4 regions of the Sphingobacterium sp. KH_072 genome follow, and region 2 is predicted to be linked to each of the others. Evidence: riboswitches for the same ligand, from Rfam matches in the RefSeq annotation. Region 2 holds a riboswitch; each other region holds the start of a gene.
The links. A riboswitch is a leader RNA that binds a small molecule or an ion and turns the genes downstream of it on or off. The one in region 2 is predicted to bind S-adenosylmethionine.

Region 1: another riboswitch for S-adenosylmethionine. It lies ahead of metF (methylenetetrahydrofolate reductase [NAD(P)H]); the one in region 2 lies ahead of AC3IRT_RS12290 (O-acetylhomoserine aminocarboxypropyltransferase/cysteine synthase family protein).
Region 3: another riboswitch for S-adenosylmethionine. It lies ahead of AC3IRT_RS10895 (5-oxoprolinase); the one in region 2 lies ahead of AC3IRT_RS12290 (O-acetylhomoserine aminocarboxypropyltransferase/cysteine synthase family protein).
Region 4: another riboswitch for S-adenosylmethionine. It lies ahead of metE (5-methyltetrahydropteroyltriglutamate--homocysteine S-methyltransferase); the one in region 2 lies ahead of AC3IRT_RS12290 (O-acetylhomoserine aminocarboxypropyltransferase/cysteine synthase family protein).

Annotation. Positions count from the first base shown of each region.
Region 1 covers NZ_CM174457.1:214,734-218,316, forward strand. The annotation lists gene AC3IRT_RS01010 (FAD/NAD(P)-binding protein) at 1-1,320, opposite strand, end outside; gene metF (methylenetetrahydrofolate reductase [NAD(P)H]) at 1,358-2,314, opposite strand; SAM riboswitch class I at 2,375-2,480, opposite strand; gene AC3IRT_RS01020 (adenylyltransferase/cytidyltransferase family protein) at 2,644-3,120, shown strand; gene AC3IRT_RS01025 (nucleotide sugar dehydrogenase) at 3,190-3,583, shown strand, end outside.
Region 2 covers NZ_CM174457.1:2,728,619-2,732,201, reverse strand. The annotation lists gene AC3IRT_RS12295 (homoserine dehydrogenase) at 1-566, opposite strand, end outside; gene AC3IRT_RS12290 (O-acetylhomoserine aminocarboxypropyltransferase/cysteine synthase family protein) at 600-1,904, opposite strand; SAM riboswitch class I at 2,154-2,265, opposite strand; gene pckA (phosphoenolpyruvate carboxykinase (ATP)) at 2,651-3,583, shown strand, end outside.
Region 3 covers NZ_CM174457.1:2,370,767-2,374,349, reverse strand. The annotation lists gene AC3IRT_RS10900 (DUF2891 domain-containing protein) at 1-1,015, shown strand, start outside; gene AC3IRT_RS10895 (5-oxoprolinase) at 1,025-1,294, opposite strand; SAM-I-IV-variant riboswitch at 1,341-1,437, opposite strand; gene AC3IRT_RS10890 (DUF72 domain-containing protein) at 1,475-2,353, opposite strand; gene guaA (glutamine-hydrolyzing GMP synthase) at 2,437-3,583, shown strand, end outside.
Region 4 covers NZ_CM174457.1:412,619-416,201, reverse strand. The annotation lists gene AC3IRT_RS01895 (sensor histidine kinase) at 1-1,624, shown strand, start outside; gene AC3IRT_RS01890 (response regulator transcription factor) at 1,651-2,340, shown strand; SAM riboswitch class I at 2,406-2,511, shown strand; gene metE (5-methyltetrahydropteroyltriglutamate--homocysteine S-methyltransferase) at 2,595-3,583, shown strand, end outside.

The DNA of each region.
Region 1 (3,583 bases), 1.4 Mb from region 2:
TTTTTCCAGTAAATCTGGCCACAATGGTTGGTCTTGCATCTTTTCGATATCGCTGGATGGACCAGAAGCATTGATCACATAATCGGCTTCGTACGTGGTGCCATCTTGTTGTTTTAGGATGAATCGATCATTTTTCCACTCAATATCATCGGTGTGCCCAATGATTTCCAACTGTCCTGAACGCAAGATGTTGCGGATCTTGATTGCATTCTCCAGTGGAATAGCGTGCCGGTTGATGTCGAAATGCGGTTTTACCCATTTGCCAAAAAGCATTTTCTGATCAGGTGGCAGCAGACGCCAGATGCTGTACGAGTCTTCGCGCAAGGAATATAATACCGTTTGAAAAATATTGCCGTCGCCCGTCGCTTCTTGAATGTCTTTCTCCAACAAAGTTAACTGATCTTTATTGATGCGATCTTCGCTGCTCCAATCGATGCGTTTTTCTAAAGCGCTTTCTACTTCCGAGCGAAAAAGTCGGATAAGATCTATGATGCGAAGTGTTCTCTGCTGTTGGCGGATGATACTACGGATGCTGGACAAAGTCAACACCTTTCGGTCGTACGGTATCTCGGAAGGCGTTTGCACGCGCGGTAATAGGCCCGTGAGTGAGAAGAACTGAATCGGTCCCTCATGTCCATTATCCACCAGCGTAATCAAGGCGTCAATCGCCGTCAGGCTACTGCCCACGATGCTCACACGTGATTGCTTATCTTGAATCTCTTGGAGCAATCGGCTGGTAGGCCAAGGTGAGCAAAAGAAATGATCGGTCTTTTTCAGCTTCGCAAATGTGGAAGACTCTGGGTTTCCTGTTGCTAGGATCACGTAGTCAAACGACACGTTGCGTTCGTCGTCGGTTTGTAGTATGACCGTGTTTTCTGCAGAGATATCTGCGGCGATGATTTCAGTCGGATCTGTTTTGATATCAAGGCCAGCTTCCTGTCCCCATCTGCGATAGGTGTCCAACATAGCTTGAACATAATTGCCGTACAACATCCGAGGCGGATAGCTGTCGGGGTGCGTGCTTACCTGCGGATAACTTTCTTCGATCCACTCACTATGCTGATGCATCCATTGTACGAAGTGCATGCGCTCTTTTGGGAAGATACCCATCAGCCCTGCTTTCGTATTTAGAAGATGGCCTTGTTGCTCGGTGCCAAAGGCCAGCCCGTCGCCAAATTCCTTCCGTTTTTCAAATAGGGTGATGGAAATCGGAAACGGGTTTCCCTGCGTAAGATGCTTTTGTACCAGTTGGATAAAGCAAGCTACGCCACTAGCTCCCGATCCTACGATGGCAATTTTTTTTGGTAGATGTTTGACCATACAACTACCTAAACAGGAATCGCTAATGATTGTTTAGCTAAGCTAGCTGTTGCACAATGTTTTTGGTCGGCCCGGGATTACTCATGGTATAAAAGTGTAATACAGGCGCGCCAAAAGCGATGAGTTCTCGACATTGATTTACTAACCACTCTTCTCCGACTTGTCGTACTTCTGCATTATTCTTGCAACTCTCTACCGCCTCAGACAGTTCTTCGGGTATATCTAGGTGAAAAATGCGCGGTAAAGTGATCAGTTGTTTTTTAGTAGTCAATGGCTTTAATCCGGGGATGATCGGCACATGGATATCATGCTCACGACATTTGGTGACAAATTCTTTGTAACGGTCTACATTGAAGAACATTTGCGTAACGATAAATTCGGCGCCCATATCCACCTTCTTTTTTAGCCATTTGAAGTCGGCCTGTGCATTTGGCGCTTCAAAGTGCTTCTCAGGATAGCCAGCTACGCCGATACAAAAATCAGTTTTCGAAGAAGTCGTGATATCCTCATGCAGGTATTTTCCGTCGTTCATGTCCTTCACTTGTTGCAACAAATCGGTGGCATAGGCATGTCCGCCTTCGGTCGGGATAAAATCGGCATCGCCTTTACGCGCATCACCACGAAGTACCAATACATTATCTATTCCCAAGAAATCCAGATCAATTAAGGCATTTTCTGTTTCTTCTTTGGTGAAACCGCCACAGATCAAATGTGGTACGGCATCGACCTTATATTTGTTCATAATCGCGGCACAAATAGCTACTGTACCTGGGCGCTTACGATAAGAAACCCGCTCTAACAAGCCATTTGGATGTTGTTTATACAAATAATCTTCGCGATGATAGGTGACGTCGATAAAAGGTGGTTTGAATTCCATCAACTCATCCATGGTTTGGAAGATGTTTTGGATTCCCTGACCTTTTGCAGGAGGTAGCAGCTCAAAAGAAAACAAGGTTTTTCCTTGTGCATTCGTGATATGATCGATGATCTTCATATGTATCTGTTTCTTGAATGGAAGGCTTGCAGAGAAGAGGTGCTGGTTAGTGCTCCTGTTCGCTTATCATTCCCTTCGTTGTGAACGGGTAGATTGTAGCACCTTGACATGAGTCAGGTTGCTAAGGCGTCCGCGGGTCTAATCCCTCAGCCTTTCTCTATAAGCAATCACAAATATGGGAAAACGGTGTGGGATAACAAAATGCGGAACGATTTTAATTCGAGATCGTGCTTTGTCCACCTTTTGTCCACGGCCGTTTCGCTGATGTCCACCTTGTGTACTAAAAAAATAATTTATCCTTGTGAACACAAATAGACAAACGTATCAACATGGAAAACAAGAATCACCCTGACTACAATCCTGGGCCGCGTATTGGCATTACTTTCTCTACTTTCGATTTATTGCATGCTGGTCATATCATGATGCTGGCCGAAGCCAAACGACAATGTGATTACCTCATTTGTGGTTTACAGATGGATCCTACCCTAGATCGTCCGGAAAAAAATGCGCCAACGCAAACGGTGGTAGAGCGCTATATTCAGCTTCGCGGTTGTCAGTATGTCGACGAAATTGTCCCTTATTCTACAGAGCAGGATTTGGAAGATATCTTACGGTCTTTCAAACTCGATGTGCGTATTGTGGGTGATGAATATCAGGATAAGAACTTTACGGGTAGAGCCTATTGCGAACAAAAGGGCATTGAGCTTTATTTCAACAGCCGCGATCACCGATTTTCTAGTTCGGGTTTGCGCCGTATTGTTGCCGAGAAGGAAGCCGAGAAACTAGTCCGTGAAATGACGCCGTAGTACATTAAATACTACATTACGGGTTTTCAATTTTCTGAAATATCAGACTATTTAGTACATTCGTAGAGAATGAAGAAAATAGCCGTTATCGGACAAGGATACGTCGGGTTGCCTTTGGCATTAGCGTTTGCTTCGCATGCGCAAGTAGTCGGATTTGATATTGATGAAGCGCGCGTCAGCGAACTAAACCATGGCGTTGACCGCACGAAGGAGGCAGATCGGGAAGTTTTACGTTCGGCTCTTCAATTTTCGGTAGATACAGACGGTCAGAAAGGTTATATCGCTTCATGTGCTGTGGAAGATCTACGCTCGTGTACGATCTACATCGTTACCGTTCCTACGCCAATTGATGAGTTTAATGCGCCGGATCTCAGGCCTTTGCGCAGTGCAACGCGCATGTTGGGCAAGGTCTTGAAAAAAGGCGATATCGTGATTTACGAATCCACCGTATATCCAGGATGCA
Region 2 (3,583 bases):
CCCACATCGAGTGTAGGATCTGTTTCGGCAAAACCCAAGTCCTGTGCTTTCTTTAATGCCGTGTGGTAATCTTGATTTTCATTGAAAATTTTGGATAAAATGTAGTTGGACGAGCCATTGAAAATGCCGCTAACGCTGTGCAAAAGCTCATTGTCATAATATTCTTCCAAGTTGCGAATGATTGGAATAGACCCGCATACTGCGCCTTCATACAATAATGATTTTCCAGTCTCCTGTTGTATAGCAGCCAGTTCTTCCAAATGCATAGCAATCATCTTTTTATTGGCTGATACCACATTTTTACCGGCGTACAAAGCTCTTTTGGTAATTTCAAATGCCGCATCGGCATCATCAATAAGTTCTAGTATGGTGTTGATTTCTGGATCACTCAAAACCGACTCCGCATCTGTCGTGAAAAGATGGTCGGGAAGCGAGCGTTGCTTCGCTGGATTTTTGATCACAAATTTCTTTATTTCCAGATTTAGGTCTTTGGTTTTGATAATGTCGTACAGTCCTTGGCCAACTACGCCAAAACCAAACATCCCAATCGTTAATTTTTCACTCATTTTATCTTAAATTGTTTTTTAGTTATATAAAATTTAAAGCGATTCAAAAGCTTGCTCCAAATCGGCTTTGATATCGTCGACGTGTTCGATTCCTACAGATAAGCGTAATACGCCCGGATATACGCCAGATCGTTGCTGCTCGGCAGCACTTAATTGTTGATGTGTAGTAGCAGCCGGATGAATAATCAGCGTTTTGGCATCGCCCACATTAGCAACGTGGCTGATGAGCTCCAAAGCATCAATAAAGTCGTTCGCTTTTTCGCTGCCGCCGCGAATGGCAAAAGATAAGACAGCACCGTAACCATTTTTCAGGTATTTTTGAGCCGAGTCATGATACGGATGGCTTTTCAGTCCGGGGTAGCTTACCGATTCAACCTGAGCATGGTTTTCCAGCCATTGCGCGATCTCTAATGCATTATCTACATGCCTTTGCACGCGAAGCGAAAGTGTTTCCAAACCTTGTGTTAGCAAGAAAGAATTGAAAGGGGAGAGCGCTGATCCAAAATCACGTAGTCCTTCTACGCGAGCACGAATAGCAAATTGTATATTGCCAAATGAGCTGTTTTCTCCAAATACATCGGCAAAGACCAATCCGTGATATCCTTCGGAAGGCTCTGAAAATTGTTTAAATTTTCCGTTGCCCCAATTGTAATTTCCGCCATCGACAATGACACCACCAATACTAGTGCCATGTCCGCCAATCCATTTTGTGGCAGATTCTACCACGATGTGTGCACCGTGTTCTAATGGTTTGAACAGATAACCGCCTGCACCAAAGGTATTGTCGACTACAATCGGAAGGTCATACTTTTTGGAAATGGCAGACAGTCGCTCGAAGTCAGGAATGCTGTATGCTGGATTGCCGATTGTCTCCACATATAGGGCTTTAGTACGGTCATCAATCAATTTTTCAAATTCGTCTGGATCACCTTGATCTGCAAATCGAACTTCAATACCTAAACGTTTAAAAGCAACTTTGAATTGATTGAACGTACCGCCGTACAAATGAGAGCTGGAGATAAAGTTATCACCACTTTCGAGGATGTTATTTAATGCAATAAACTGGGCTGCTTGTCCTGAGGCAACAGCTACGGCAGCGACGCCACCTTCCAATGCGGCAATGCGCTTCTCGAAGACATCCGTAGTCGGATTCATAATTCGAGTGTAGATATTGCCGAACTCCTTTAATGCAAATAGGTTTGCGCCATGTTCTGCATTGTTAAAGACATAAGATGATGTTTGATATATGGGAAGTGCGCGTGCCCCAGTGGTGGGATCTGCTTCTTGGCCGGCATGTATTTGTAAAGTCTCGTATTGTAATGTTTTTTTGTAGGTCATAATAGTGAATTTATTATGTGCGTGAATAAAGAATAGTCTGTAAGAAAGATGGCTGTCGTCTATTTGGTCGAAATGAAGGTAAGCAATGTACAGATCACAGCTTACGAGCTATCCCAACAACGACTACCGCATTCGAGCCTGACAGACTACGATTACTCTGGGCGAAGAAATGAAAAGTGTGGTGGAAACACGCTGTGACGTGTATGCCAATAAAGGTGTAAAATGTGTTTTGTCGTTCATCTGTTCTATTATTTATATACTCCAAAACAATGTTTCGGACAGGAATTGGCACCTTTTCAACTTCGTGTTGTTGGTTGCCAGTGGGTCATCGAGCCAGTCTCTCGCCACTTCTGTATAAATCAAGACCTGAATCGATAGAAGAAGGTATTGATTTGTATTATCGAATGATATACAAAGCAAATATAGGTTTTTTGGGGAGCCTAGCAAGAGTTTAAGCTAAAAAAATGTAATTGGAGAGTTATTTGTAATTTTTCTGTGCTGTCTACCGTTGCTTAAGTAAGTCGAAATTGGATTGCGTATGATCGCTTTTGATACTGTAATCGAGCACTGATTTTTCAATAAAAATAGCTAAAATGTTTTAGCATTTTTTATAATTTAATCTTTAATTTAAAAAGCTGTAAATCAGATGTTTGTTTTAGTGTAGTTGATACAATAAGCTTAATGTTAGCGTTTCGTGAAGATGCATTAGTTAATTTTGTTTCGTATAACAAAACGAATAAACTGTAATGCAAAAAATTCTTCAAGAATCTTTATCTGGACTTGTTCTGGAGCCAAAGGGTGAGTTGTACAGCGAGTTGACTCCTTCGGAATTGATCGAGCATGCTGTAAAGAAAAGGGAAGCGACATTTTCGGCTTCAGGGGCACTAAATATTATGACAGGAACATTTACTGGGCGTTCTCCGCGCGATCGGTACATTGTACGCGATGAGACGACTGAAGATGCGGTACATTGGAATGATATCAATCAGGGTATATCTACGGAGGTATTTGAGATATTGGAGCAACAAGTGAAAAAATACCTGGATAGGAGTAAAGCGTTGTATACACGTACAGCCAATATTGCAACGTATGCAAAATATGGCAGAAAAATCCATTTTGCGACGGAGCTTGCTGCGCAAGATTTGTTTATCAGCAATATGTTTCTTCCGGAGCAAGAGGTCGAAAATCACCGTGATTGGACTGTTTGGGTCGCCTCACTGCTGAAAATTGAAAATCATGAAGAACTAGGCCTGTGCGCTTCGAATGCGGTGGTGCTAGATTTTACGACACGAAAGGTATTGATTATTGGCACAGCATATACTGGTGAAATTAAGAAAAGTATGTTTTCGATGATGAACTTTGTGCTGCCGCAAGAGCATAATGTATTTTCAATGCATTGCTCGGCAAACACGGGTAAAAATGGAGACACTGCTTTATTCTTTGGATTGTCAGGCACAGGCAAAACGACGTTGTCAGCAGATCATGATCGCTATCTCATTGGTGACGATGAACATGGCTGGTCTGACGATGGAATTTTTAACTTAGAAGGAGGCTGCTATGCCAAATGCATAAATCTGAAAGTAGAAAGTGAACCCGATATCTTTGGTGCTGTGCGCTTCGGGGCTTTGACAGAAAATATGCTTTTTTTGCCGAATAGTCGCCATCTGGATTATGGCAAT
Region 3 (3,583 bases), 360 kb from region 2:
AGAAGCGCATCCAAAATTTGAATTAAGTGCTGAGCAAGCGAAAACAATCTTTGAGATGCCGGTTCACTGTATTACGGTAGAATATCCGAATAAGTTGGGACAATCTATTGGTAGCGATGCAGATCTAAAACCGCCGCGCGTATTGCGGCCTATCTTTTACGGCTGCTATGATTGGCATTCCTCTGTACACGGTTATTGGTCTATCATAAAGCTGCTGAAATCTTTTGATGATCTAGATAGCCAAGGTGAGGTGCGTGCTACATTAAATGCCTTGATTACCGACAATAATGCGGCTATTGAAAAAGCTTTCTTTGAAGATAAACATAACTTATCTTTCGAGCGCACCTACGGGTGGGCGTGGTTATTGAAGCTGCAGGAAGAGTTGTTGACTTGGGAAGATGCGGATGCGAAAAGATGGAGCCAATCCTTGCAACCCATGGTCGATCTTTTGCGCGGCAAATTGTTGGACTATTTGCCCAAATTGGTTTATCCAATTCGCAGTGGCAAGCACGATAATACCGCTTTCGGATTATCCTTGATGTACGATTATGCCCTTACGGCGAATGATCAAGCATTGGCTGATGCCATCACAGAGCACGCGATACGGTTGTATCAAGAAGATAAAAACTGTGATTTCTCTTATGAGCCGAGCGGATCAGACTTTCTTTCGCCCTGTCTGGAAGAAGCCTATTTGATGAGTAAGGTATTGGATAATAAAGCGTATAAAACTTGGCTCAACGAATTTTTGCCGCAAATGTATGCCGAAGATTTTAAATTGGAGCCAGCTATTGTTAAAGATCGCAGCGACGGCCAGTTAGTACATCTCGATGGTTTGAACTATAGCCGAGCTGCTTGTCTGTATGGTATTGCACGCCAAGTTCCTGCATTAGCACATTTGCGTGATATCGCGGATGCACACCTAGACTTTACATTGCCCAACCTCGGTAAAGAGGACGATTATATGGGCTCGCATTGGCTAGGCACATTTGCGCTCTATGCGATCACGCATCAATAAACGACTTCATCAGCAGGCGAGGGGAATCAACGTATTGTCCTCGCCCAACTCTACTGGTACCAGTTGTACGGTTGTGAATCCGTCATCATGTGAAATGATACGGGATAAATTCACGCCTTTGAGTGCGAGGCTATTGAGCACAGCTGTTCTAAAGGCTGCTTTCTGTGTGCCCCACGAAGCATTTCGGACAAGATCGTTATTCAAGTTAACGAGTTCTTTGATAGAGTAATTGTGAAAATTTTGAACCAAATGCTGGTACAGTTCGTGTGGAGTTTGCATACAATAGAATTATTAAAGGTGAAACCATCAATCGTATTCTGAACGGCCATTTAATCTGTTTTGGAATAAATCCCGTATTATTAAAACCACCGTGGTTCTGCGAACTCGGTTGGTATTGCACCGTGCAATTCTAAATACTCTACAAACTTAGTAGACTATTTAGTGAACTCCAAATAAACTTTAAAATAATTTGTCACCATTTGGTAATTTCAAATTCAAGCCAAACGATTTATTCATCAATTGGATAAAATGATCGGCTAGGAGTGGGGATGCTTCCTCCATATTTTGGTGAATGAAGAAATACAACTTTTGTAAACCTGCTTCTCTCCATTCGCCGATGCGCTCCACCCATTCGTCCAAGCGCGTGTAATCCGACGGAACATTGGCACCCACATAACGTACAAAGGCAACAGGCGTGGTGAGTCGCATGTGCAATAAATCTCGCCGTCCGGCGGTATCCACAAGGATGTTGGTTTTATCTGTTTTCTCTAGCAAAGCGAAATAACGCTCGGCGACCTCTTTATCCGCAAACCAACCTTCGTTGCGCACTTCAATAGCGAGGGGATATCCAGCAGGGAAGTTTTCTAGAAAGGATTCCAATCGGTCAAAATCTTTGGGCTTATAGTTATCGTGCATCTGTAGAAATGCCATGCCCAACTTGTCCTCGAATAGTACCGCCGAGTCGACAAATGCTTTTACCTTTTCATCGGTATTCAGCAGGCGGCCATAGTGACTAATGGATTGTGGTATTTTTGGAAAAAATTTGAAATCCTTACCTGTTTTACCTTTCCAAGTTTCTACCTGCTCTTTGGACGGAGAGTTGTAAAACGTGGCATTCAATTCGATCGAATTAAACTTCGTCGCATAATAGGCCAATTCATCTTTAGTACCTCTCGGATAAAATCCTTTCAATTCTTTCTTGTTCCATTTGGCGCAGCCCACATATACTTCAAAAGGCTCATCAGACTGATGCTTTTTTAGTAATTCCAGCGTAGCTGAAGGTGTTTTGGGTAAGGAAAAATCGATGGATGATGGGTCTGTAACGCTGCCAAATTTCATGTCTATTTATTAAGAATAGTGTAAAAGCTAAGGTAAGAAGATTTCGCCGTGTAAAAATCATCCTGAATATGTAACTTTGCGTCATGTCAGAAAAAATTATTATCCTCGATTTTGGGTCACAATATACGCAGTTGATCGCGCGTCGCGTGCGCGAATTGAACGTATATTGTGAAATTCATCCTTTTAATAACATTCCTGCCTTCGATGAGACGGTTAAAGGTATCATTTTTTCAGGTAGTCCATATTCCGTTCGTCAGGAAGATGCACCACAAGTAGATTATTCTGCCATGATGCGGGATTATCCTGTATTAGGTGTTTGTTATGGTGCCCAATATCTGGCTCAACATTCTGGCGGAGAGGTATTGCCTTCCGAAATCAGAGAATACGGAAGAGCAAACTTGTTATTTGTAGATCAGGAAAATCCTTTGATGACGGGCATCCCAACGCAATCACAAGTGTGGATGTCGCATGGAGATACGATTAAAGAGGTGCCTTCTACTTTTCGGGTAATTGCTAGTACCGACAAAGTGCGTGTAGCAGCGTATCACATTGAAGGTACACGTACGTATGGTATTCAATTTCACCCAGAGGTAACGCATAGTACAGATGGTCAAGTATTGGTGAAGAATTTTGTGGTAAATATCTGTGGATGTACACAAGATTGGACCGCTGATGCGTTCGTCGAGATGACTATTGAAGATCTGAAAACACAGTTAGGTGATGATCACGTCATCATGGCGCTATCTGGCGGTGTGGATTCTACGGTAGCTGCCGTATTGCTACATCATGCTATCGGCGACAAATTGCACTGTTTCTTCGTGGATCACGGGTTATTACGCAAAAATGAATTCCAAGAAGTGCTAGATTCATACGAGCACATGGGATTAAATATTAAAGGCGTCAATGCCAAAGATCAATTTTATAGCAAACTTGCTGGTGTATCTGATCCAGAGCAAAAGCGTAAAATCATTGGAGCTTCTTTCATTGATGTATTTGATGATGCTGCAAAGCAAATTCAGGCCGAGTTGCCAGAAGGCGTAGAAGCGAAATGGTTGGGTCAAGGTACGATCTATCCAGACGTTATCGAATCGATATCTGTGAATGGCCCTTCGGCTACGATCAAATCGCACCACAATGTGGGCGGATTGCCAGATTATATGAAACTGAATGTCATCGAACCATTGAGAACCTTATTTAAAGATGAGGTAAGGCGTGTCGGAAAGACATTGG
Region 4 (3,583 bases), 1.6 Mb from region 2:
CCTAGCCGAACAAATTGCTTTGCAGGATGAGATCAACAAGCTTAGGGTAAAGAACTTTGATGCGCGCGACCGCTACAGAAATGAAGAAGAAGATCTCAAAAGAAACTTTCCAAATGCCGCTTATGTGAGCAATGCTTTCTTCGAAACGTACGTACGAAGAAAGGATTATCATCATTTAATTACGTTCTCGATTGAGAAGAGTTACGATATTTTAGACCCGACCTTACCCACAATTTCTACCGTAGTAGGTGCTAGAAAGCGCATTGCCGAAGTCGGCGGTCGTGATGACAGTACGCGTTTCATCATCCCAATTGTGAACGACGCTACGCTACAAGTACATTCATTTGCTTGGGCCACTTTGCCACCTACAGAAGATGCAGCCACTCGAGTGCGATTACAAGAAGTGGAACAAGAATTAAAAAAACTAAACTACCGAAAGCTTTCGGTAGCGACCAATTTATACGATACGATCGCCATCTTGGGCGGTAAAGACAATAAAGTGATGGAGGATATCACGGCGAGCATCGCGATGTCCAAGCGCCCACTGAAGGAAAGAATCAAAACAGACTTGGCCATACATTATCTGCAAGAAGAATTATACAATCGCGGCATTGTATCACCTTTCTTGATGGAAATCCGATCCAATCCGAGTGCCCCACTCATTATACAGGCAGCATCTCAGGTGGATGATCGTGATTTGTTGCGCCTCAAAGACGCCGTTGAATACAGTACGGCACTATTTCAGGGCGATCAAGGCAAATCTCCCGGCTTGCTCTCTATTTATTTCCCGTATAAGGAAAGTCATATCGCTGGCAACATGACTTTTATGGTGATCGCTGTGCTTGCCTTACTGTCATTACTTGTGGGTTGTTTTGCGTATACGCTAACCATCATTTTTAGACAGAAAAAGATCTCCGAGATGAAGACAGACTTCATCAACAACATGACGCACGAATTCAAAACGCCTGTAGCCACGATCATGATTGCTAGCGAATCGCTCCGTGATAAAGAGATCGCTTCGAATGAAAATCGGGTAGCCAAACTGGCCAACATCATCTATGATGAAAATGTACGCCTTGGTTCTCATATCGAGCGCGTGCTCAATATTGCCCGTCTAGAAAAAGAAAACCTGAACATCGAACGCACCAAGGTGCATATGAATGCGCTAGTAACTGATGTATTGGAAAGCATGAATTTGCAAATGGACAAGGCAAATGGTACATTACAAGTAGATCTGGCGGCTACACGCGATGTCGTGATTGGCGATGAGCTGCACCTTTCGAATGTGATGTTCAATCTTTTGGACAATGCCATTAAATACAGTAAAGATTCGCCGCATATTACAGTCAAATCATTCAGCACCAAAAACAGCATTACCATTTCGGTAGCGGATAAAGGCGTCGGCATGTCCAAAGAGCATCAGGAAAAGATTTTTGAGCAGTTTTACAGGATACCAACAGGTAATATTCATAACGTTAAAGGCTTTGGATTAGGACTTAGTTATGTCAATAACATCATTAAGATCCTCCATGGCAAGATTTCTGTAAAAAGCGAAAAAGATAGAGGCACACAATTTGAGGTGACATTACCACTTCATGCTACCAAAAGCACAAGCATAGCTTGATTATTAACACATATTAAAACGAACTTATGTCTCAAAAAATACTACTAGCAGAAGACGATCCCAATCTAGGCGATCTCTTAAAAGATTACCTCGAACTAAAGGGCAAGTTTGACGTTGTGCTGTGCAAAGATGGCATTGAAGCACTGGAAGCATTCCGCAAAGATGAATTTGATCTATGCATCTTCGATGTCATGATGCCAAAGAAAGACGGATTCTCGCTAGGCAAAGATATCCGCAAAGTGGATCAAACAGTTCCAATCATTTTTGCGACAGCCAAGGGAATGATGGAAGACAAAACACAAGCCTTTGAGTTGGGTGGCGATGATTATATCACCAAACCATTCCGAGTAGAAGAGTTATTGCTCCGCATTAATGCCCTTCTCAAGCGTTCATCGCGTGATAAAGACGACGAAACGCCAGACAAATTTGAAATTGGCGGATATTTCTTTGATTACACCAATCAGGTGATATCGTACAAAGGGCAACAACAGAAATTATCGACCAAAGAAGCCGAACTATTGCGTTTACTGTGTTTGAAGAAGAATGATGTACTGACGCGTGAAGAAGCCTTGGTAAAAATCTGGCATGATGACAATTATTTTACGGGCAGAAGTATGGATGTATTCTTGAGCAAACTTAGAAAGTATTTGAAAGAAGATCCAAACGTCGAAATTGTGAATGTGCACGGCAAAGGATATAAACTTTTGGTAAGCTAAACCTTTTTTCATTGCTCTTTTCGCAAGAAATTTGGAATTTATATATTTGTTACATAAGTTTGTGATGCTTATAGAGAAAGGCAGAGGGAATAGACCCGTTGAAGCCTTGGCAACCTGTCACTTGGACAAGGTGCTACATTCTACTCTTACCCTGTACGGGAGCGATAAGAGAAAGATAAGCTGAAGTCACTGTTTCTGGTGCCATTCTCTGATAGCAAATTAGTACATCCGAAAAAAATTAGAGAAATAAAACTATGTTAACGACAAACAACTTAGGTTACCCAAGAGTAGGTCCTTTCCGCGAATTGAAAAAAGCGAATGAGGCGTATTGGGCAAAAAAAATCAGCCAAGAAGAACTTCTACATACCGCAAAAAGCATCCGCGAAGCCAACTGGAAATTGCAACAGGACAATGGCTTTACATTGATTCCATCGAATGATTTCTCATTTTATGATCAAGTATTGGATTTGTCGCTGACTATCGGGGCAATTCCTGCGCGCTACCAATCCCTTTTAAACAAGATTGATGGCGACTACAGCTTAGACCTATATTTTGCCTTAGCAAGAGGTTTCCAAGCAGAAGGAGTGGACGTTACGGCTATGGAGATGACCAAATGGTTTGATACCAACTACCACTACATGGTACCTGAATTCACCAAGAATCAGGAATTCAAATTAACTTCCGAAAAATTCTTAAAAGAATACAACGAAGCAAAATCATTGGGTATCGAGACCAAACCGGTATTGATTGGTCCAATTACGTACCTGTTGTTGGGTAAAGAAAAAGAAGAAGGTTTTGACCGCATCGACCTGATCGAGCGTTTGTTGCCGGTATACGAAGAGATCGTTTCCAAATTAGCGGCGGCTGGTGCACAATATATCCAGATTGATGAGCCGTACTTGGCGTTGGATATCGACGAAAAAGTAAAAGGATTGTACAAAACGGTCTTCGAAAAATTGAATGCAGCGGCGGGCGACACCAAATTGATCGCTACAACGTACTTCGAGGCACTAAAAGACAACGAAGATCTAGCATTGAACCTGCCAGTCCACGCATTACACATCGATTTGGTACGCGGCGAAGATCAACTGGATACCATCTTAGCAAAAGTTCCTGCTTCCTTAACCCTTTCTTTGGGTGTGGTAGAAGGACGTAACATTTGGAAAAATGACTACGAAAAATCCTTGAGCAAAATCCAACAAGCAGTCGATGCATTAGGCAAAGAGCGAGTTTGGGTAGCTCC